Regions from separate parts of the Cupriavidus sp. GW821-FHT07C08 genome, predicted to be linked through region 3. Evidence: predicted binding sites of a transcription regulator. Region 3 holds the regulator's gene; each other region holds the start of a gene.
The links. The regulator sigma-54, encoded in region 3, starts transcription at its own class of promoters, with help from an activator protein. The targets are predictions, from matches to a motif close to TGGCANGNAANCTGCTTT.

Region 1 (5,908 bases), on a different contig from region 3:
ACAACACAACGCACCGGCGGCGCACGGCGCCCACGACTCGCACGATTCGCACGCGGGCCACGACACCCACGCCAGCTTCAAGTCGTACGCGATCGGCTTCATCCTGGCGGTGATCCTGACCGTGATCCCGTTCAAGCTCGTGATGGACGGCAGCATGGACAAGGGCACCATCCTCTGGATCATCCTCGGCATGGCCGTGGTCCAGATGCTGGTCCACCTGAAGTACTTCCTGCACCTGGACACGTCGTCCGGGCAGCGCAGCAACGTGATCGCGCTGCTGTTCACCGCGCTGATCCTGGTGATCGTGGTGGCGGGTTCGCTGTGGATCATGCACAACCTGAACGCCAACATGATGGTGATGTAAGGACTGGCGTCCTGGCATCGCAAAAGGGGCCCCTCGCGGGGCCCCTTTTTTCATTGGCGTGACCGATTGATTTCCGGATCAGGGCTTGAACGTATCCCCCAGCACCACGCCTTCACGGCGCGGATCGGCGCCGCCCACCAGCGCGGTCGAGCCGCCGACGGTGGTGCGGATGATCGCGCTCAGTCCGCTGGACTGCGCCGCGGTGTTCACGGTGTGGCCCAGGTTGCGCAGGCCCTTGACCAGCGGGTCGTTGTCGCCCGGCAGGCCGCCGGCCGGCGTGCTGGTGTCGACATTGGGATGTTCGCCGCCGACGATCATGGCCGAGCCGGCGCCGTTGGAGCCGCCGAAGTCGATCATCGATACCGCCTGCTGCGCGTCCATGCCCCAGTCCAGCGACGCCACCAGGGTCTTGGCCACGTACTGGATGATGGTGGCGCCGCCCGGCGAACCGGTGGTCATGTAGAAGTCCCCGCGCGAGCCGTCGGCATTGCGCTTGAACACCAGCGTCGGCGCCATCGAGCTGCGCGGGCGCTTGCCCGGCTGCAGGCGGTTGGCCACCAGCACGCCGCCGGGGGCGGGATCGGCATTGAAGTCGGTCAGCTGGTTGTTGAGCAGGAAGCCGTTGGTCATGTGGTACGAGCCCAGGCCAGCCTCGATGGTGGTGGTCATCGACACCACGTTGCCGTACTTGTCATGCAGCGACAGGTGGGTGGTGCCGTGCTCTTCCACCATGGAAGGCGTCAGCGGCACGTCGCCAAGGTTGCCCGCCGCCACCGGCGTGGTCATCGAGCCGACCGTGCTGATCAGGTCGGCGCGCTGGCGCAGGTAGGGCTTGTTCACCATGCTTTCCCAGCTGCCGCCCGGCAGGCCGATGAAGTCGGTGTCGGCCACGTACTTGTTGCGGTCGGCATAGGCCAGGTGGCCGGCTTCGCCCAGCAGGTGCGCGCCCAGCACGCTGGGCCGGCCGCCGTTCTTGTCGACCAGGGTGGGCGCATAGCGCGACATCTCGTAGTTCTCGACGATGCCCAGGATCTGCGCCACCGCGATGCCGCCGGACGATGGCGGCGGCATGCCGCACACCTCGTACTGGCGATAGGTTGTGCATACCGGCTTGCGCTTCTTGGCCTGGTAGTTGGCCAGGTCGCTCAGCGTGGTAACGCCAGCCGTGGTGTTGCCGTCGTAGGTGGTCTGGATCTTGTCGACGATGGCCTGCGCGATCGGACCGTTCTTGTAGAAGGCGTCCGCGCCGCCGGCGGCAACGGCGGTGAACACATTGGCCAGCGCGGGATTCCTGATGATGGTGTTGACCGCGCGCGGCGTGCCGTCGGCATTCAGGAAGTAGGCGGCCATCTCGGGGTCGCGCTTGATGTTGGCAATGGTCGTGGTGCCCGAGATCGCGGAGGCCATGCGTGGAGGGATCGCGAAGCCGTCGGTGGCCAGCTTGATGGCAGGGGTGAACAGGTCCTTCCACGCGGTCTTGCCATGCTCGCCGTGAGCCAGTTCCAGCACGCGCAGCGTGCCGGGCGTACCGATGGAGCGGCCGCTGCGTACGGCGTTGGGGGCGGGCGTCGTCTGGTCCGCCGCGGACTTCCAGCGCAGGTAGTTCTCGTCGGCGCCCGCGGGGGCCATCTCGCGGCCGTCATAGGCCGTGACCTGTTTTGTCGCGGCGTCGTAATACATGATGAAGGTGCCGCCGCCGATGCCGGATGATTGCGGTTCCACCAGGTTCAGCACCATCTGCGCTGCGACTGCGGCATCGACCGCGGTGCCGCCGGCCTTCAGCACGTCGCACGCTGCCTTGGTGGACACCGGGTTGTTGGTCACCGCCATATAGGTCTTGCTGTAGGCCGTGGACTTGGGCGCATAGCCGGTGGCCTGCTCCGGCGCGTTGGGATCGCCCGGCAGCACCACGGCTTCGCCGCCGGTGGTGCCGTCCAGTTCGCAGCCGCTGGCGGGCGTGACCGGAGGCGGGTTGGTGGCGACCGGCGTATCGTCGCCGCCGCAGGCGCCCAGCGTCAGCGCCAGCGCGGCCAGCGCCAGGGTGCCCAGGCGCAGCGGCGAGAACGGATTGGATAGCGTTGGTTGTGGTGGAACGGCAAATGACGAAGCTTGTGACGAGGCAGGACTGACAGTGCGCGGCATGATTATTCCTCTTCTTATGTTGGCCCGAAGTCTTGGTGTCGATCCGGCGCTCCCCCTTGCCGCTCGCGACGGCCGCGCCCGTCACGGGATCGGCAGCGGCTGATAAGCAACTTAAGCCGCGCGCCCTGTTGCCTTAATCGCTGGATATACCGATTTACAGCTATCCGGATTCGAGTTAAGCGCATGCTTAACAAACAAGATCGATTCTGGCGCATGGCGGTACCCCATGCGTGCCAATGCCGGGCGCCATGCACCGCCTCTGCGCGCGTTTGCCTGGGCGCACTGTCTCAGTGCTACCCAGTCGTGCACGGCCATGGTGCGCATACGCGGCCTGTGTCCGGATCAGCCATACAGGCCACCTGCGACGGGGTGAAAGCCGGCGGTACCCCATGGCACGCTAGTTGCAGAAGCATCACCCGGGGAGCGTAGTCCCTGACCAACACCATAAACGGGAGCTGCAAAATGCAACGACGTGACATGCTGAAGTTGTCGGCGATAGCCGCCGCGGCGATGATCGGTACCAGCCCGCTGGCGCTGGCGCAGTCCAAGGAGCCGATCAAGGTCGGCATCCTGCATTCGTTGTCCGGGACCATGGCCATTTCGGAGACGTCGCTGAAGGACGTGGCCCTGATGACCATTGATGAGATCAACAAGAGCGGCGGCGTGCTGGGGCGCAAGCTGGAGCCGGTGGTGGTGGACCCCGCCTCGAACTGGCCGCTGTTCGCGGAAAAGGCGCGCCAGCTGATCACCAAGGACAAGGTCGCGGTGACCTTCGGCTGCTGGACTTCGGTGTCGCGCAAGTCGGTGCTCCCGGTCTATGAGGAACTGAACTCGCTGCTGTTCTACCCGGTGCAGTATGAAGGCGAAGAGATGTCGAAGAACGTCTTCTACACCGGTGCAGCGCCCAACCAGCAGGCGATCCCGGCGGTGGAATACCTGATGAGCAAGGAAGGCGGCGGCGCTAAGCGCTTCTACCTGCTGGGCACGGACTACGTCTACCCGCGCACCACCAACAAGATCCTGCGCGCCTTCCTGAAGAGCAAGGGCGTGGCCGACAAGGACATCGAAGAGGTCTACACCCCGTTCGGCCACAGCGACTACCAGACCATCGTCGCCAATATCAAGAAGTTCTCGCAGGGCGGCAAGACCGCGGTGATCTCCACCATCAACGGCGACTCCAACGTGCCGTTCTACAAGGAGCTGGGCAACGCCGGGCTGAAGGCCAAGGACGTGCCGGTGGTGGCGTTCTCGGTGGGTGAAGAGGAACTGCGCGGCATCGATACCAAGCCGCTGGTGGGCCACCTGGCCGCATGGAACTACTTCATGTCGGTCAAGAACCCCGAGAACGACGCCTTCCGCAAGCAGTGGGCGGCATGGGTCAAGGCCAACAACCTGCCCGGCGGCGACAAGCGCGTGACCAATGACCCGATGGAAGCCACCTACGTCGGCATCCACATGTGGGCGCAGGCCGTGAAGAAGGCCGGCACCACCGATACCAACAAGGTGCGTGCGGCCATGTACGGCCAGACCTTCAAGGCTCCGGACGGCTTCACCCTGACCATGGGCGAGAACCACCACCTGTACAAGCCGGTGATGATCGGCGAAGTGAAGGGCGATGGCCAGTTCTCGGTGGTGTGGAAGACGCCGAAGGCGGTGCGTGCGCAGCCGTGGAGCCCGTTCATCGCGGGTAATGAAGGCAAGCCGGACAAGGTGATGTAAGCGGACGCCAGTCCGGCTCCGTGACGATGGCTTCCTTCTCCCGCAAGGCGGGGGAAGGGAGCGCATCGCCCCCTTTCGCACACCCAGAACAACAAGGCGCTGAAGCGCCGCCACTGCGCCAGCCACTATGCCCAAACTACTTCCGACAATGGCCATGCCATGGCTGCGCGCCCTGCTGGCGGCGCTGCTGCTGGCGACTGCGCCGTGGGCCGCGGCGCTGACGCAGGCCGAACTGAAGCCGCTGGCCGAAGACGATTTCGATGCCAAGACCGCGGCGCTGACCGCGCTGGCCAAGGCCCCGCCCGAACAGGCCGGCCCGATCCTGAAAGCCTTGCAGGACGACGCGCTGCAATATGCACCATCGGTCGGCATGGTGCGCCAGGACGGCGACAAGACCGTCGATGCCATTACCGGCAAGCCGGTCACGGTGAAAGCCGACGAACTGGAATCCCTGACCCTGAACAACAGCCTGCGCGCGCTGGTCGACAGCGCCGCCAGCAGCCTGCTGCTGCAGTCAGCCGACATCGCGGTGCGTGCGCAGGCGGTCGCCACGCTGCGCGCCCAGCCGGAAAGCGCCTCGCGCGCCGCGGTCGAAGCCGCGCGCAAGAACGAGGCCGATGCCGGCCTGCGCACCAGCCTGGACGTGATCTGGGCCAACCTGGTGCTGGGCGAGCCGGCCGATCCGGCAGCGCATGACGCGCGGCTTGAAGCCATCCGCATCCTCGGCAGCGACAGCAACCCGCAGAGCCGCCAGAAGCTGGCGCCGCTGGTGGAGCGCGACAGCGCCGGCAACTACCGCGAGCCCGATGCCGACGTGCGCCTGGCCGCGCAGCAGGCGCTGGACACGCTGCGCAGCGACCAGCGCCGCGCCGAACTGATCGGCAACCTGTTCGCCGGGCTGAGCCTGGGCAGCGTGCTGTTGCTGGCCGCGCTGGGGCTGGCCATTACCTATGGCCTGATCGGCGTCATCAACATGGCGCACGGTGAATTCCTGATGATCGGCGCCTATGCCACCTACGTGGTGCAGTCGCTGTTCCGCGCCTACGCGCCGGGTGCGTTCGACTGGTACCTGCCGGCGGCGCTGCCGGCCTCGTTCCTGGCGGCAGCCGTGGTGGGCTTCGTGCTGGAGCGGCTGGTGCTGCGCCACCTGTACGGCCGCCCGCTGGAAACGCTGCTGGCCACCTTCGGCGTGAGCCTGCTGCTGATGCAGGCAGTGCGCACGCTGTTCGGCGCGCAGAACGTGGAAGTGGCCAACCCGGCGTGGATGAGCGGCGGCATCGAGTGGATGCCGGGCCTGGTGATTCCCTACAACCGCATCGTCATCATCCTGTTCGCGCTGGCGGTAGTGGCGGTGGCGTGGGCGGTGCTGAACCGCACGCGGCTCGGGCTGTTCGTGCGCGCCACCACGCAGAACCGCACCATGGCGGCCTGCGTCGGCGTGCGCACCTGGAAGGTCGACAGCTACGCCTTTGCCTTTGGCGCCGGCATTGCCGGGCTGGGCGGCTGCGCGCTGTCGCAGATTGGCAATGTCGGTCCCGACCTGGGCCAGGCCTACATCATCGATTCCTTCATGGTGGTGGTGCTGGGCGGGGTGGGGCAGCTGGCGGGCACCATCGTCGGCGCCTTCGGGCTGGGCATCATCAACAAGTTCATCGAGCCCTTCTATGGCGCGGTGCTGGCCAA
Region 2 (5,908 bases), on a different contig from region 3:
CCGCTCCTTGTCCACCCCAGGGCGGGCAATGACCGCGGTGGCACTCGCCGCCCTGGTGGCGGGCTGCGCCGCCGGCGGCACCAACCTGTCCGCGGTGCCAGAGCTGCGCCCCGGCGTGGCGGCGGGCTACCTGGCGGCCGATGCGCGCCCGGACAGCCTGAAGCTGCTGCCCGCGCCGCCGGCGCAGGGCTCGCCCGCCCTGGCGCTGGATGAAGACGCCGCGCGCCAGGCCGGCACCCTGCGCGGCTCGCCGCGCTGGCAGCTGGCCACCGAAGATGCCGTGCTGACGTTCCCGCAGGCTGCCAGCGCGTTCTCATGCGTGCTGGGCGTGCCGGTCAGCGAGAAAGACACGCCCTACCTGAACATCCTGCTGCGTCGCAGCCTGGTCGATGCCGGCCTGTCCACCTACGGCGTCAAGGACCGCTACAAGCGCACCCGCCCCTTTGTGGCCAACAAGACGCCGATGTGCACGCCGGCCGACGCCGCCAAGCTGGAAAAGGATGGCTCGTACCCGTCCGGCCACAGCGCCATCGGCTGGGCCTGGGCGCTGATCCTGGCGGAGGTCGAGCCTGAACGCGCCAATGACATCCTGGCGCGCGGGCGCGCGTTCGGCCAGAGCCGCGTGGTCTGCAACGTGCACTGGCAAAGCGATGTCAACGAGGGCCGCATGATGGCCGCGGCAACGGTGGCGCGGCTGCATGCCGATCCCACCTTCCGCGCCGACCTGGACCAGGCCCGCCGCGAAGTGGTGGCGGCACGCGCCAGCGGCGCGCGCCCGTCGCGCGACTGCCAGGCGGAGAGCGCAGCGCTGGCCCCCTGATCCGCCGGTTGCCGGGGCCGGCTACGTCACGGGTTACTTCACCGGGATGACCGTGCCCGCCGGCACCGGCACGGCGGTGACGCTGTTCTGCGGGCTGCCGCTGACAATGCGGTCGGAGTACGTCAGGTACACCAGCGTGTTGCGCTTGCGGTCGACCGCGCGCACGACGTGCAGGGCCTTGAACAGGATCGACATGCGCTCGGAGAAGACGTTGTCCTGTTGCCGGATCGGCCCCTTGAAGGCGATCGTGCCCACCTGCCGGCAGGCGATCGATGCCTCCGGCGGGTCTTCGGCCATGCCCAGCTGGCCCTTGATGCCACCCGTGCGGGCGCGCGACACATAGCAGGTCACGCCGTCTACCTGGGGGTCGTCATAGGCTTCGATCACGACCTTGTCTGAGCCGGTCATGCGGAAATTGGTGCTGACGCTGCCGATCTCCTCGGCGTAGGCGCCCGAGGCGGCCACCAGACAGGCGACGGCCAGGACCGTACGGATGCGATTGCAGTTGCGCTTCATGGCGGGGTCGGTATTCAGGTCACCGACGACTTGATGTCGTCGTGGCGCTTTTCCATTTCCTGGCGCAGCGCGCGGCGCTGCTGAGCGGCGGCAAAGCGCTGGCGCTCCACCTCGTCGCGGGGCTCCAGCGGCGGCACCTCGGCCGGCGTGCCGTTGTCGTCCACGGCCACCATGGTGAAGTAGCAGCTGTTGGTATGGCGCACCAGCTTGCTGCGGATGTTCTCGGTCACCACCTTGATGCCGATTTCCATCGAGCTGCGGCCGGTGAAGTTGACCGAGGCGAGGAAGGTCACCAGCTCGCCCACGTGGATTGGCTGGCGGAACACCACCTGGTCGACCGACAGCGTCACCACGTAGCGGCCGGCGTAGCGGCTGGCGCAGGCATAGGCAACCATGTCCAGGTACTTGAGGATGGTGCCGCCGTGGACGTTGCCTGAGAAGTTGGCCATGTCCGGCGTCATCAGCACGGTCATGGAAAGCTGGTGGGACTGGTCGTTCATGATGCGGGTACGGATTGCGGGGCGGGATTTTGGGGGCGAACCTGCGAGGGCATTGCCTGAATGCAATTGCCGCAACACTGGCGCCGGCAGTTTAACCCGGATCGTGCCCGCCGTTGCCGGCGGCAGCCCGGTGCCGGCAGGCGTGGTCGTGCCGGGCAACAAAAAAGCGGCCTGCAAGGCCGCTTTTCACGCTGTGGACGCAAACTGCTTACTTCTTCTTATTCACCGCGTCCTTGAAACCCTGTCCGGCAGAGAACTTGACCGTCTTGGCGGCCGGGATCTTGATGGTTTCACCGGTGCGCGGATTGCGGCCGGTGCGGGCGGCGCGTTTGCCGGAGCTGAAGCTGCCAAAGCCCACCAGCGTCACCGAATCGCCCTTTGCCACTGCCTTCTTGATACTGTCCAGCGCTGCGTTGAGCGCACGCTCGGCGGCGGCATTGCTCAGTTCTGCTTCCGCGGCGATGGCCGATACCAGTTCACCTTTATTCATGGCTGATTTCCCTTGTTGGTCGTCGTCACCGATGTGCGTGCCTCGCGGCAAAGCCATCGATCGGCGCAGTCTAATCTGCCCGTTGCGCGTAGAGCAATCCCCAGTGGCACCAATGCGACAAAAAAACCCGCAAATCCTTGATTGAGGCCGGTTAGCGGGCAATTTCCCTCGCTTTTCCCGCTTGCCAGAAGCCGACTTTGCCAGGCTGTCCTGCCGCGCGGCAACACCGGGCCGGCCCGCGCCCGGGGGCAAACCAGCAGCATAGGACAGATTCCCACAAATGGGGCGCCGCACCATAACGGTTCAGCCTGCGCCGCCGCCGCGCGCCATTTCGGCGCATTCGCACCACCACGGCGATGCCGCTGACAACGCTGCCAGCAGCGCCGCGCCGGCCTGCGCGCGGCATTCCGGTGCGGTTTTACCCGACAAGGTGCACGTGGCACCAGGATGCGGCCATCGCTGGAATGCTTTTTGCATACCCACGCTCCCATTTTGAGCATGAGGTCACTATGGACAACTGGAAGACCGGCACCGACGCCCTGTTTATCCTGCTAGGCGCCATCATGGTGCTGGCCATGCACGCCGGCTTTGCCTTCCTGGAACTGGGCACGGTGCGCAAGAAGAACCAGGTCAACGCACTGGTAAAGATTCTGGTGGATTTTGCGGTTTCGACGATCGCCTATTTCTTTATCGGCTACACCATTGCCTACGGCGTGCAGTTCATGTCCGGCGCCGAAACGCTGGCGCAGAAAAACGGTTACGAACTGGTCAAGTTCTTTTTCCTGGCGACATTTGCCGCGGCTATTCCGGCGATTATCTCGGGCGGTATTGCCGAGCGTTCACGCTTCAATCCGCAGCTGGTCGCCACCTTCGTGCTGGTGGGTTTTGTCTATCCGTTCTTCGAAGGCATCGCCTGGAACCAGCGCTTTGGTGTGCAGGACTGGATCACGCGCGTGGCCGGCGCACCGTTCCATGACTTTGCCGGCTCGGTGGTGGTGCATGCGCTGGGCGGCTGGATTGCGCTGCCGGCGGTGCTGCTGCTGGGCGCGCGGCGCGGGCGCTACCAGAAGGACGGCCGCATCAGCGCCCATCCGCCCTCAAACATCCCGTTCCTGGCGCTGGGCGCCTGGGTGCTGGCGGTGGGCTGGTTCGGCTTTAACGTCATGAGCGCGCAGACAGTCGACAAGGTCAGCGGCCTGGTGGCGATCAACTCGCTGATGGCAATGGCCGGCGGCACGCTGGCAGCCTGGGCGGCCGGACGCAACGACCCGGGCTTTGCCTACAACGGCCCGCTGGCCGGGCTGGTGGCGGTGTGCGCGGGCTCGGACCTGATGCACCCGCTCGGCGCGCTGATCACCGGCGCGGTGGCCGGCGCGCTCTTTGTCTATATGTTCACGCTGGCGCAGAACAAATGGCATATCGATGACGTGCTCGGCGTGTGGCCGCTGCACGGGCTGTGCGGCGCCTGGGGCGGCATTGCCGCGGGCATCTTCGGGGCCAGGGCGCTGGGCGGGCTGGGCGGCGTGTCGCTGGGCGCGCAGGCAATTGGCACCGTGCTCGGCATCGTGGTGGCGCTGGCCGGTGGCACCCTGGTATATGGCGCGCTGAAGAAGCTGGTGGGCATCAGGCTGGATGCGGAAGGCGAATTCAACGGCGCGGACCTGACCTTGCACCGGATTTCGGCAACGCCGGAACGGGAAACCAACTGGTAATGGCGTGCGGGCCGTCCGGATTTAAATAGACAAGCTGCGCAAGGCGGCTTGTCTTAACAATAATTTGCTTGCGCTTCCGGTACGGCGTCTCAATAATTGCCGTGCCCATGTATTGCGCCGCAACAGCGCGCAGGGCTAGCACATCGCTGCCGGCTGAATCGGGGAATGTTGTGCCGGCGGCCGGCCGGACACCAACATGAGAGGACTACGCCGATGGATGCCACTACCTTCGATAACCTCAAGGCCCTGGTTGTCACCTACGCGACGGAATTCGGGGTCAAGATCCTGGCGGCCCTTGCCTTCTGGGTCATCGGCCGCTGGCTGATCCACTTTGTCGTGCGCATGGTGCAGAACGCGCTCGGCAAGCAGCAGGTCGATCCCACGCTGCTGCGCTATGTCGGCTCGATCGTCACCGTGACGCTGAACGTGGTGCTGGTGATCGGCATCCTCGGCTACTTCGGCATCCAGACCACGACCTTTGCCGCACTGATCGCCGCCGCTGGCGTGGCCATCGGCATGGCCTGGTCGGGATTGATGGCGAACTTCGCTGCCGGCGCGTTCCTGGTGGTGCTGCGCCCGTTCAAGGTGGGAGACTTCGTGACAATCGGCGGCGTGACCGGCACGGTGCGCGAGATCGGCCTGTTCGCAACCTCGCTCGACACACCGGACAATGTGCAGACCGTGGTCGGCAACAACAAGATCTTCAGCGATACCATCCAGAACTTCACGGCCAACCCGTACCGGCGCGTGGAACTGAAAGCGCAGCTTGCCGGCAGCACCGACACCGCCCATGCGGCAACGCTGCTGAAGACCCGCATCGCGGAGATCCCCAACGTGCTGGCCGAGCCCCCGGTCGATGTCGAGATCCTGGAGTTCACGCTGGTCGGCCCGGTGCTGGCGGTGCGTCCGCACTGCCACAATGACCACTACTGGCAAGTCTATTTCGATACCAACCGCATCATCCGCGAGAGCTTCGGCCAGGCCGGCTATGCCGCGCCGATGCCGGCGCAGATGGTGGTGGTGCAACAGGCTGCCGCGCAGCAGGCCGCCTCGCAACAGGCCGCCTGACGACGGCTCGCGGCCGGTGTCAGCGGGGGCCTGAGCGCCCGTAGTAGCGCATCAGCACCGCGCCCGCGCCGCAGGCCGCCATCACCACGCCCAGCGGCAGCGCGGTGCCGTCGCGCCACAGGCTGACGGCCGCGCCGCCCAACGTCCCGAGTGAAAACTGCAGCGTGCCCATCAGGGCCGAGGCCGTGCCGGCGCGATGGCCCTGATGGGCGAGCGACAGTGCCGACGCATTCGGCGATACGCAGCCGAGCGCGCCGATAAAGACGAAGAAGCCCGCCAGCAGCACCGGCAGCACCGCCACGCCTGCAAGCGCGGCAACAGCCAGCGCCAGGCCCGCCGCAAAGGCCGCCAGCAGCGCGCCCCCGAGCACCTGATCGAGCGAGCGGCCGCGCACCAGCCTGGCGTTGAGCTGCGACATCGTGATCAGGCCCAGCGCATTGGCGCCGAACACAAAACCGTAGTGAGACGGCGCGATGCCGTGCAGCTCGATCAGCACGAACGGCGAGCCGGAGATATACGCGAACATGCCCGCCGAGCCGAAACCGGCAGACAGCGAGTAGCCGAGGAATTCGCGATCCCGCAGCAGCTCGGCATAGCTTTTCGCCACGGTGCCGAGCCGCAGCGGCGCCGCATGGCGCCGGTCCAGCGATTCTTCCATGCGCAGGTGGACCAGCAGCAGGATCAGCACCCCGGCCGCCGCCAGCACCCAGAAGATCGTGCGCCAGCCCGATACCGAGAGAATGGCGCCACCGACGATCGGTGCCAGGATCGGCGCAACCCCCATCACCAGCATCAGCGACGA
Region 3 (5,908 bases):
GGTGCTGTCGCCGCGCCAGGACCAGAAGACCGGCGCCACGGGCAACATCGGCTCGCCGCTGGACCTGAAGCCGGCGCCCGCGCCTGCCAACAAACCCTGACGCCTGGCGCCGGCTTGCCTGCCCGCGCCAGAAACGCCTGAACGCCAGACTGTGCCAATGACCGATACCGCAACCATCGCCGACAAGCCTTCCGTCGAAGCCTCCACCGTCCTTCCCGGCGGCAGCACGCTGGTCGTGCGCCACCTGAAGAAGCGCTATGGCTCGCGCACGGTGGTCAAGGACGTCTCGCTCGACGTGAAGAGCGGCGAGGTGGTCGGCCTGCTCGGGCCTAACGGCGCGGGCAAGACCACCTCGTTCTACATGATCGTGGGCCTGGTGGCGCTGGACGAAGGCGATATCGTGCTCGACGGCGACCACATCAGCGGCCTGCCGATCCACGAGCGCGCGCGCATGGGGCTGTCGTACCTGCCGCAGGAAGCCTCGGTGTTCCGCAAGCTCAACGTCGAAGAGAACATCCGCGCGGTACTGGAGCTTCAGGTGAGCAACGGCAAGCCACTGCCCAAGACCGAGATTGAGCGCCGCCTGGATTCGCTGCTCGACGACCTGCAGATCGCGCACCTGCGCAACAACCCGGCGCTGTCGCTGTCGGGCGGCGAGCGCCGCCGCGTGGAAATCGCGCGCGCGCTGGCGTCGTCACCGCGCTTCATCCTGCTGGACGAGCCCTTCGCCGGCGTGGACCCGATCGCCGTGGGCGAGATCCAGCGCATCGTCAGCTTCCTCAAGGCACGCAATATCGGCGTGCTGATCACCGACCACAACGTGCGCGAGACGCTCGGCATCTGCGACCACGCCTACATCATCAGCGAAGGCACGGTGCTGGCCGCGGGCCAGCCCGAAGAAATCATCGCCAATGACGCAGTGCGGCGCGTCTACCTGGGCGAGAACTTCCGCATGTGATTTAGCGGCCTGCCCGGGGCGGCAGGCCTCTTCGCGCGCGCGTGGGCCCTCCCACAGCCAGCGGCGATCGGACCGCAAAAGCGATAGCAATTTCCGTTCCAACAACGGAAAGATGCGCATAGAATAGCTCGCATGAAACCGTCGCTACAGCTCCGTCTTTCCCAGCATCTGGCCCTGACCCCGCAACTGCAGCAGTCGATCCGGCTGCTGCAGCTCTCCACGCTGGAACTGCAGCAAGAGGTCGAACAGGCGCTGACGGAAAACCCGCTGCTCGAGCGCGAGAACGACTGGATCGAAAGCCCGCTGCGCGTGGCGGCCGATGGCTCGGTCAACCTGCAGAGCGCACCGGCGCCCGCCCCGGCAGAGCCCCAGGGCAATGGCGAGGCCCGCGCCGACGGCGCGGGTGACGATGACAGCTATGGCGACAGCGGCAACGGCGACGACTATGGCAGCGGCGACTGGAGCCTGGACGACTTTGCCCGCCGCCCTCAGGGCGACGAGGACGAAAAAACGCCGATGCAGCTGCGCGAAGCCGAGCCCACGCTGCGCGAGTACCTGATGGAACAGCTCACGCCGCTGAAGATCTCGGCGCGCGACAAGGGCCTGGCCATCTTCCTGATCGAATCGCTCGACGACGATGGCTACCTGAGCGCGTCGCTTGAAGAGATCTGCACGGAGTTGCCGGAAGAACTCGAATTCGAGATCGACGAAGTCCACGCCATCCTCACGCTGCTGCAGAGCTTCGACCCGCCCGGCGTGGGCGCGCGCAACGCCGCCGAATGCCTGGCCCTGCAGTTGCGGCGCCTGACGCACCCGCAGCGCGAACTGGCGCTGAACATCGTTACCAACCACCTGGAGTTGCTCGCAGTACGCGACTACACGCGGCTGAAGAAAGCGCTGCAGGTCGATGAAGTGGCACTGAAGTCCGCACACGAACTGATCCGCTCGCTGGCGCCCTACCCTGGCCATGCATACAGCCGTCCGGAAGCCGACTTCGTGGTGCCGGACGTGTTCGTGCGCAAGGGTGGCGGCGGCTGGATCGCGCAACTCAATCCGGATGTGATGCCGAGGCTGCGCATCAACGATATGTATGCGCAAATCCTGCGTGGCGCGAAGGGTGAGTCCGGCACGGCCGGGCTGCAGCAGAAGCTGCAGGAGGCGCGCTGGCTGATCAAGAACATCCAGCAAAGGTTCGACACAATCCTGCGTGTCTCGCAGGCCATTGTCGAGCGTCAAAAGAACTTTTTCAGTCACGGCGAAATCGCCATGCGCCCCTTGGTTTTGCGGGAGATTGCCGATACACTGGGTTTACACGAGTCAACCATCTCCCGGGTGACGACCAATAAATATATGGCAACGCCGATGGGTACTTTCGAACTGAAGTACTTCTTCGGCAGCCACGTGTCCACCGAAACCGGTGGCGCGGCTTCATCAACGGCCATCCGCGCCTTGATCAAGCAACTGATAGGAGCCGAAGACCCTAGGAATCCCCTTTCCGACAGTCGCATTGCCGAACTGCTGGGTGAGCAAGGCTTTGTTGTTGCGCGCCGCACTGTTGCCAAGTATCGCGAAGCCCTGAAGATCCCCGCAGTCAATCTCCGCAAGTCTTTGTAGCCGAGCCCACCGCCTGCCTGGTGAGGCTCTTTCAGAAGGAGAAGCGCTATGAACTTCAAGATCAGTGGACACCACCTGGACATCACGCCCCCTCTGCGTGAGTACGTGGAAACGAAGCTGGAGCGAATCGTCAGGCATTTCGATCAGGTCATTGGCGTTAGCGTGCTGCTCTCTGTCGACAACCACAAGGAAAAGGACCGGCGTCAGTACGCGGAAATCAATCTACATCTCAAGGGCAAGGACATCTTTGTCGAGGCGCATCACGAAGACCTATATGCAGCGATCGACGCACTCGTCGACAAGCTGGACCGTCAGGTGATCCGCTACAAGGATCGCGTGCAAGGCCACGACCGCGAAGCGGTCAAGTACCAGATGGCCGCAGCGCAAATGCAGCAATGACCGTGCCCGGCAGCCCCGCAGCGGGCTGCTGAATCAGGATTGAACAGGCAAGCCGCGCCACGAAGCGCGGCTTTTTTGCGCCCTCGCGTTCCGGGTTGCCGCCGGCATGCCGCGCCCGCACTGGCGGTGCGGCCCGGCTGTGGCGCCGGAGCCAACGCTTTTCACCCGAATGGGCAAGAGTGTTCGCAAGCGCTGCGCCAAGGTGTATGCTGCGCCATACAAAGAGAGGGAATCCTGGCCGCGCCCCGCATCGGTGCGCCGGCTCCCGGCCCGGAGGCACGATTGCATCACCATGTATCGTTCTGCACCGGCTTGCCCCGCTGCGCTGCACAATACAGGGGTAGTCGCTGCTCTATAATGGGCCGGACGCCTCCGGCCAGGCCAACGGCAGCCCGGAGCCAGCCCACTGCCCGGCGGAACGATCTGCCCGCTAACTGAAATCCTGCGCATCGCCCATGAATCGTTTGGCCAAATTGCTGCCACCCGGCAACATCACCCTGGACGTCAGCGTCACCAGCAAGAAGCGTGTGTTCGAGCAGGCCGGGCTCCTCTTCGAGAACAACCATGGTGTGGCGCGCGCCATCGTGACGGACAACCTGTTCGCGCGCGAGTCGCTGGGGTCCACCGGCCTGGGCGCAGGCGTGGCGATCCCGCACGGCCGCATCAAGGGCCTGAAGCAGCCGCTGGCCGCCTTCATGCGCCTGGCCGAGCCGATTCCGTTCGAATCGCCGGATGGCAAGCCGGTATCGCTGCTGATCTTCCTGCTGGTGCCCGAACAGGCTACGCAGCAGCATCTGGAAATCCTGTCAGAAATCGCGCAACTGCTTTCCGACCGCGACATGCGCGAAGGACTGGCCACGCTGCCGACGCCCGATGCCGTCCATCAGCTGCTGATCGCATGGCATCCCTGATCCCCTGATCCCCCAGGCGGGCCGGCACCAGACCGGGCAGGCGCCAGGCGCTTCGCAAACCGCCCCACCAGTCATACCGCATGGAACTCACCGGCGTCACCTCCCAGTCCATCTTCGACGACAACGCAGCCGACATCAAACTCTCTTGGGTGGCCGGCCTGGAAGGCGCGGACCGCGCCTTCGACGTGGAGTTCGCCCGCGAAGCCACCTCCGCCGCCGACCTGGTGGGCCACCTGAACCTGATCCACCCCAACCGCATCCAGGTGCTCGGCAAACCCGAGATCACTTATTACCAGCGGCTGGACGATGAGACCCGCAAGCGCCAGATGGGCGAGCTGATCCTGCTGGAGCCGCCCTTCCTGGTGATCGCCGACGGCATGGAGCCGCCGCCCGACCTGGAACTGCGCTGCACGCGCTCGTCCACGCCGCTGTTCACCACGCCGGTGTCGTCGGCCGCGGTGATCGACCACCTGCGCCTGTATCTGTCGCGCATTTCCGCGCCGCGCGTGACCATGCACGGGGTCTTCCTCGACATCCTGGGCATGGGCGTGCTGATCATGGGCGAATCTGGCCTGGGCAAGAGCGAACTGGGCCTGGAATTGATCTCGCGCGGCCACGGGCTGGTGGCCGACGATGCCGTGGACTTCGTGCGCCTGGGGCCGGATTTCATCGAAGGCCGCTGCCCGCCGCTGCTGCAGAACCTGCTTGAAGTGCGCGGCCTGGGCCTGCTCGACATCAAGACCATCTTCGGTGAGACCGCGGTGCGCCGGAAGATGAAGATCAAACTGGTGGTGCAGTTGGTGCGCCGCAACGACGGCGAGTTCGAGCGGCTGCCGCTCGATTCGCAATACCTGGACGTGCTGGGCCTGCCGATCCACATGGTCAAGATCCAGGTGGCGGCCGGGCGCAACTTGGCCGTGCTGGTCGAGGCCGCGGTGCGCAATACCATCCTGCGCCTGCGCGGCATCGATACGCTGCGCGACTTCATGGACCGGCAGCGCGCCGCGATGCAGGCCGATGCGGTTTCGCGCGGCCAGGGCCGCCTGCTCTGAGCCCCAGCGTTTTCATTTGCTTACAACGGCGTTGACGCAGGGCGTCAACGTTCTTCAGGCATGCTCCGTTTTGTGCTGTAATGGGCATCGCGCCCGTTACGGAAGCTGCAACGCCGGCAATGGCGCGCGGCCATGAAGTTTTCCACACCCAGGAGAGCAAGCATGAAGAAACTGATCGCGATGTGCGCGCTGGTCACCCCGATGATCGCCGCCAGCGCTTTTGCACAGACCACCGCCACGCCGGCAACTCCCGCGACGCCAGCCAAGCCGGCGGCCACCGCACCGGCAACGCCGGCCATGCCTGCCACGCCCGCCACCCCGGCTACCCCGGACAAGCCCGCAGCCAACGCCCAGCAGGACAAGATGAAGGCCTGCAATACGCAAGCCGCCGGCAAGAAGGGCGACGAACGCAAGGCGTTCATGAAGGAATGCCTGTCCAAGGGCGCGTCCAAGACCCAGCAGGAGAAAATGGCCTCCTGCAGCAAGTCGGGCAAGGGCAAGAAGGGCGACGAATACAAGACCTACATGAAGGAATGCCTGTCCAAGGCAGCCTGAGCCGCAACCAGCGCCGCAAGCTGACGACAAAAGCATGGCGAACCGCGAGGTTCGCCATGCTTGCTTTGCGCGTGGTGTCATGACGCCTTCATCACGTGATGCTATGCTTCAGTTGCTATGCGCATCATCCTCATCACCGGCATATCCGGTTCCGGCAAGTCCGTCGCACTGAACGTGCTCGAAGACGCAGGCTACTACTGCGTGGACAACCTGCCGGCTCAGTTCATCCCGGAACTGACCCGCTACCTCGACAGCCAGGGCTATACGCACCTGGGCGTCGCCACTGACATCCGCAGCCGCGAGTCGCTCGACCAGTTGCCCGACACCGTGCGCGCGCTGGCCGCGGAGCACCAGGTCGAAGTGGTGTTCCTGACCGCCAGCACCGACGCACTGGTGCAGCGCTACTCCGAGACGCGCCG
Region 4 (5,908 bases), on a different contig from region 3:
TTGCCGGCGATGTCCGCGGGGCGGTCGTCGGCCGCAACGTCCTGGTGCACGAAGGGCGTGCCGCCGCCGACGTTCTGCGCGAACTGCAGCTTGAATTCGCGGAAGCCGTCGTAGCCCAGCGCCGCGCAGAAGCGCGCGATGGTGGGCTGCGACACGCCGGCGCGCTCAGCCAGTTCGGGCATCGACAGCCGGATCACGGCGGCGCCATGCCGGGCGACATAGTCGGCCAGGCGGCGTTCAGAAGGGCGGAGCGTGTCGTAGACGGCTAGGATTCGGTCGCGCATGGCGGCGGGGCGGTAGTGTCGGGGGTTGCGGGTATGTAGAGATTCTACATCGGATGGCGTCGCATCTTGCCCGAAATGGTGCGTCGCCCGCCCTCGGGGTTTGCCCTGATTCCGGGAATTTCTGCGCAATTGTGATGCATGAGCGGGTCGACGGCGCGGTTGCGCTCGGTATAATGGCGGCGATCTGTAGAAAATCTACATGAGATGGCGCGGCATTGCCGCGCTGCCACCCAGCCCACAAGGAACGTCTCCGCCATGCCTTCTGCCGTCCATGCCGAGCTTCTTGCCGTCACCGAGCGCATCGTTGCGCGCAGCCGCGCCAGCCGCGCCGCCTACCTTGCCCGCTGCGAGCGCGCGCAGGCTGAACTGGGGCCGCTGCGCGGCATGTCCTGCGCCAACCTGGCGCACGGCTTTGCCGCACTGCCGGCCAACGACAAGCTGAAGCTGCGCGTTGACCATGCCCCCAACCTGGGCATCGTCACCGCGTACAACGACATGCTGTCGGCGCACCAGCCGTACGAGCGCTACCCCGCCGTGATCCGCGAGGCCGCGCGCGCGGTGGGCGCGGTGGCGCAGGTGGCGGGCGGCGTGCCGGCCATGTGCGACGGCATCACGCAGGGCAACCCGGGCATGGAGCTGTCGCTGTTCTCGCGCGATGCGATTGCCATGGGCACCGCGGTGGCGCTGTCGCACAACACCTTTGATGCGGCGCTGATGCTGGGCGTGTGCGACAAGATCGTGCCGGGCCTGCTGATGGGCGCGCTGCAGTTCGGCCACCTGCCGATGGTGTTCGTGCCGGCGGGGCCGATGGCCAGCGGGCTGCCCAACAAGGAGAAGGCGCGCGTGCGCCAGCTCTACGCCACCGGCCAGGTCGGGCGCGATGCGCTGCTCGAGGCCGAATGCCAGGCCTACCACGGCGCCGGCACCTGCACCTTCTACGGCACTGCCAACAGCAACCAGTTCCTGATGGAAATCATGGGCCTGCACCTGCCGGGCGCGGCCTTCGTGCACCCGGACAGCGGCCTGCGCGATGCGCTGACCGCGGCGGCCGCGCAACGCGCGATCGCCCTGCGCGCGCGCGGCGACGAATACCTGCCGCTGGCGCGCATCGTTGACGAACGCGCTATCGCCAACGCCATGGTCGGCCTGCTGGCGACCGGCGGCTCCACCAACCACACCATCCACCTGGTGGCGATGGCGCGTGCCGCGGGCATCGTCATCGACTGGAATGATTTCGACCTGCTGTCACGCATCACGCCGCTGCTGGCGCGCGTCTACCCGAATGGCTCGGCCGATGTGAACCACTTTCATGCCGCGGGCGGCGCCGGCTTCGTCATCCGCGAACTGCTGCAGGCCGGTCTGCTGCACGAGGACGTGCAGACCGTGGCCGGCCCCGGGCTGGCCCGCTATGCGCAGGAGCCGGTGATGACCGACGGCGTGCTGCGCTGGCGCGACGGCGCGGCGCACAGCGGCGACGCGCAGGTGCTGGCGACGGCCGCGGAGCCGTTCTCGGCCGAGGGCGGGTTGCGGCTGATGCAGGGCAACCTGGGCCGCGGCGTGATCAAGGTCTCGGCGGTGGCGCCGGAGCACCGCGTGGTCGAAGCCCCGGTGCGGGTATTCGATGCGCAGGAGGCGCTGCAGGCGGCCTTCGATGCGGGCGAGCTGACCGGCGACCTGGTCGCGGTGGTGCGTTTCCAGGGGCCGAACGCCAACGGCATGCCCGAGCTGCACCGCCTGACTCCGGTGCTGGGCGCGCTGCAGGACGCCGGCCACAAGGTGGCGCTGGTGACCGACGGCCGCATGTCCGGCGCGTCGGGCAAGGTGCCGGCGGTGATCCACGTCGGCCCCGAGGCGCTGGCCGGCGGCGCGCTGGCGCGCGTGCGCGATGGCGACCGCATCCGTGTCGATGCCGTTGCCGGCACGCTGCAGTGGCTGGGCGACGAAGGCGAATTCGCGGCGCGCGAGCTGGCCGCGGCCCCGGACGACGATTTCGCGCAATTCAGCCTGGGGCGCGGCCTGTTCGGCCTGTTCCGGCGGCACGCGCGCATCGCGGAAGAGGGCGGCAGCGCACTTGACCTGTCCGAGGCGGATGCCGAGGCCGGCGCAGGCGGGCGCCAACGTACCGCAGCGGCGCAAACCGTCGCACAATAGCCAGGCCTGAGGCCGATTTCCCCCTGGAGTTTCCTGCGGGGCGGCAGCGCCCCCGGGCGTCCTTGCGCCGCCGCAAGGACGCCCAGCTGGACCGACAAGGACAGACAAGGATGGCGACACCATCCGATACCAAGACCGACGGAGCAGACATGATCTATATCCTGATGGGCGTTTCCGGCAGCGGCAAGACCACGGTCGGCCAGGCGCTGGCGCAGCGCCTGGGCTGCGGCTTCCATGACGCCGATGCATTCCATAGCGACGCCAACAAGGCCAAGATGCACGCGGGCATCCCGCTGACCGACGAAGACCGCTGGCCGTGGCTGGCGGCCATGCGCGCCGCCATCGACGCGGCCCGGGCCGAAGGCCGCACCCATGTGTTCACCTGCTCGGCACTGCGCCAGGCCTACCGCGACCGGCTGACCCCGCCCGACGGCGGCGTGACCTTCGTCTTCATGAAGGGCGACGCATCGCTGATCGGCGCGCGCCTGTCTGCGCGCACGGAACACTTCTTCAACCCCGACCTGCTGCAAAGCCAGTTCGATACGCTGGAAGAGCCCAGCGACGCGCTGGTGCTCGACATCCGCCAGTCGCCCGAGGCGCTGGTCGCCACCATCCTGCAGGCCACGGTGCCGCAGGGCGCCGGCGCGGCGCGCTGACCGGCTGACCGCGCCGGCCGTTCCGGCCGTTCCGTTCCCGCGCAGCCCGCAAGCGGCCGCCAGCCTGGCTGGCGGCCGTTTTTGCGTGCGCTGGCAGACATCTTGCTAGTTCACTTTCCGTGCCGGCCGGCATCCGCCAGCTTGCGGGATTCGCCGGTACGGGTATGCTGAAAGGGCCAGTGACTCGACAGTATCGCCGTGAGCGCCCCGAGCGGGCAGGCGCGGCGGGCTGGGGACAGGAAAGCCAGGGCAAAACCAGGGCAGCCGGTAGCGACCACGAAGTCGCAGTGAAGCGGTAGCACCGGAAGCCCGCGACATGGAGGAACGGCCATCATGGCGGGGCGGTATTTCGACGAGATGCTGGACTGGCGCACGGACGGGGCGCAATTGGTCATCCAGGCGGGGCAGGCAATGCCCGAAGGCGCGGTGCGCCCGCATTACCGGCATTTCGCTGACTGGCTGGCGCGGCAGTCTGAAAGCACGATGGGCAACAAGCGCGCCGAGGCCGACCTGATCTTCCGGCGCGTGGGCATTACCTTTGCCGTCTACGGCGACAAGGATGAAGCCAACAGCGGCACCGAACGCACCATTCCGTTCGACGTGATCCCGCGCATCTTCCCGGCCAGCGAATGGGCGCTGCTGGAAAAGGGCCTGCGCCAGCGCGTGGCCGCGCTCAACCGCTTTGTCCACGATATCTACCACGGCCAGGACATCATCCGCGCCGGCGTGATCCCACCCGACCAGATCTACAACAACGCCCAGTACCGGCCCGAGATGCTCGGCGTCAACGTGCCGCACGACATCTATGCGCACGTGGCCGGCATCGACGTGGTGCGCGCCGGCGAGGGCGAGTTCTACGTGCTGGAAGACAACCTGCGCGTGCCCTCGGGCGTGTCGTACATGCTGGAAAACCGCAAGATGATGATGCGGTTGTTCCCGGACCTGTTCGCGCGCAACCGCGTGGCGCCGGTGGCCCACTATCCTGACCTGTTGCTCGACATGCTGCGCGGGGTGTCGCCGCAGGCCATTGCCGATCCCACCGTGGTGGTGCTGACGCCGGGCATGTACAACTCGGCGTACTTCGAGCATGCCTTCCTGGCGCAGCAGATGGGCGTGGAGCTGGTCGAAGGCAGCGATCTCTTCGTCGAGGACGACCACCTGTTCATGCGCACCACGCAGGGCCCGCAGCGCATCGACGTGATCTACCGCCGCGTCGACGACGACTTCCTCGACCCGCTGGTGTTCCGCCACGATTCCTCGCTGGGCGCGGCCGGCCTGCTGTCGGTCTACCGCGCCGGCAACGTGACCATCTGCAATGCCATCGGCACGGGCGTGGCCGACGACAAGTCGATCTATCCGTACGTGCCCGACATGATCCGCTTCTACCTGGGCGAAGAGGCGATCCTCAGCAACGTGCCGACCTATATGTGCCGGCGCCCGGACGACCTGCAGTACGTGCTGGACCATATGGAAGAGCTGGTGGTCAAGGAGACCCACGGCGCCGGCGGCTACGGCATGCTGGTCGGCCCGGCCGCCACGCGGGCCGAGATCGATGCCTTCCGCGAGGTGGTGAAGGCGCGCCCGGAGCAGTACATCGCGCAGCCGACGCTGGCGCTGTCGACCTGCCCGACCTATGTGGAGTCGGGCATCGCGCCGCGCCATATCGACCTGCGCCCGTTCGTGCTGTCGGGCAAGGAGGTGCGCATGGTGCCAGGCGGCCTGACCCGCGTGGCGCTGCGCGAAGGCTCGCTGGTGGTGAATTCCTCGCAAGGGGGTGGCACCAAGGACACCTGGGTGCTGGAACGATGAACGCGAACCACTTGATGACCGCCGCAATGACCGCCATGGCGACCGCCGCCACGCCAGGAGAGCCCGCATGCTGAGCCGCACCGCCGACCACCTGTTCTGGATGGCCCGCTACACCGAGCGCGCGGAGAACACCGCGCGCATGCTCGACGTCAACTACCAGACCTCGCTCCTGCCGCAATCGGCCGAGGTGGCCGAGCAGGGCTGGTGGGCCATGCTCGATATCTCCGAGCTGACCGACGTCTTCGACCACAAGTACGGGCTGCTGTCGCGCGACGATGTGATCGACTTCATGGTGCGCGACATGACCAACGCCTCGTCCATCATGAGCTGCCTGCGCGCGGCGCGCGAGAACGCGCGCGCGGTGCGCGGCTCGCTGACCACCGAGGTCTGGGAGACCGTCAACACCACCTGGCTGGAGGTGCAGCGCCTGATCGCCGACGGCGTGCTGAAGGAAGACCCGTCGCGCTTCTTCGAGTGGGTCAAGTTCCGCTCGCACCTGGCGCGCGGGGTGCAGTTCGGCACCATGCTCAAGGACGATGCCTTCCACTTCATGCGGCTGGGCACGTTCCTGGAGCGCGCCGACAACACCGCGCGGATCCTCGACGTCAAGTTCCAGGCATCGGGCAGCGACGAGAGCGATGCCAACCGCGATCAGAACGATTTCTATCACTGGGCCGCGGTGCTGCGCTCGGTATCGGGCTTCGAGGTCTACCGCAAGGTCTATCGCGCGGTCATCACGCCGCAGCGCGTGGCCGAGCTGCTGATCCTGCGGCCCGACATGCCGCGCTCGCTGGTGTCGAGCATGGACGAGGTGGTGGCCATCCTGCACACGGTGCGCAACCAGCAATCGGCGGAAACCGAGCGTCAGGCTGGTAAACTCCACGCCGACCTGAAGTACGCGCGCATCGACGACATTTTCGCTGTCGGCCTGCACGCGTACCTGACCAGCTTCCTGGAGCGCATCGGCGATCTCGGCAATGGCATCAGCCGGGACTTCCTCGTGCCGCT

Region 1: a site for sigma-54 is predicted at 2,897-2,914, ahead of urtA (urea ABC transporter substrate-binding protein). Genes of this name have one in related genera too.
Region 2: a site for sigma-54 is predicted at 2,787-2,804, ahead of AC07UK_RS14525 (ammonium transporter). Genes of this name have one in related genera too.
Region 4: a site for sigma-54 is predicted at 3,183-3,200, ahead of AC07UK_RS37115 (circularly permuted type 2 ATP-grasp protein). Genes of this name have one in related genera too.

Annotation. Positions count from the first base shown of each region.
Region 1 covers NZ_JBWKQZ010000020.1:93,198-99,105, reverse strand. The annotation lists gene cyoD (cytochrome o ubiquinol oxidase subunit IV) at 1-364, shown strand, start outside; gene AC07UK_RS23715 (gamma-glutamyltransferase family protein) at 443-2,506, opposite strand; gene urtA (urea ABC transporter substrate-binding protein) at 2,969-4,225, shown strand; gene urtB (urea ABC transporter permease subunit UrtB) at 4,374-5,908, shown strand, end outside.
Region 2 covers NZ_JBWKQZ010000009.1:187,267-193,174, forward strand. The annotation lists gene AC07UK_RS14505 (acid phosphatase) at 1-820, shown strand, start outside; gene AC07UK_RS14510 (CreA family protein) at 854-1,336, opposite strand; gene AC07UK_RS14515 (acyl-CoA thioesterase) at 1,351-1,836, opposite strand; gene AC07UK_RS14520 (HU family DNA-binding protein) at 2,045-2,326, opposite strand; gene AC07UK_RS14525 (ammonium transporter) at 2,836-4,038, shown strand; gene AC07UK_RS14530 (mechanosensitive ion channel family protein) at 4,252-5,106, shown strand; gene AC07UK_RS14535 (Bcr/CflA family multidrug efflux MFS transporter) at 5,126-5,908, opposite strand, start outside.
Region 3 covers NZ_JBWKQZ010000012.1:122,429-128,336, forward strand. The annotation lists gene lptA (lipopolysaccharide transport periplasmic protein LptA) at 1-100, shown strand, start outside; gene lptB (LPS export ABC transporter ATP-binding protein) at 158-958, shown strand; gene AC07UK_RS17170 (RNA polymerase factor sigma-54) at 1,091-2,572, shown strand; gene hpf (ribosome hibernation-promoting factor, HPF/YfiA family) at 2,621-2,971, shown strand; gene ptsN (PTS IIA-like nitrogen regulatory protein PtsN) at 3,427-3,882, shown strand; gene hprK (HPr(Ser) kinase/phosphatase) at 3,963-4,934, shown strand; gene AC07UK_RS17190 (PsiF family protein) at 5,097-5,489, shown strand; gene rapZ (RNase adapter RapZ) at 5,607-5,908, shown strand, end outside.
Region 4 covers NZ_JBWKQZ010000050.1:30,825-36,732, reverse strand. The annotation lists gene AC07UK_RS37130 (MurR/RpiR family transcriptional regulator) at 1-284, opposite strand, end outside; gene edd (phosphogluconate dehydratase) at 540-2,435, shown strand; gene AC07UK_RS37120 (gluconokinase) at 2,585-3,091, shown strand; gene AC07UK_RS37115 (circularly permuted type 2 ATP-grasp protein) at 3,425-4,900, shown strand; gene AC07UK_RS37110 (alpha-E domain-containing protein) at 4,968-5,908, shown strand, end outside.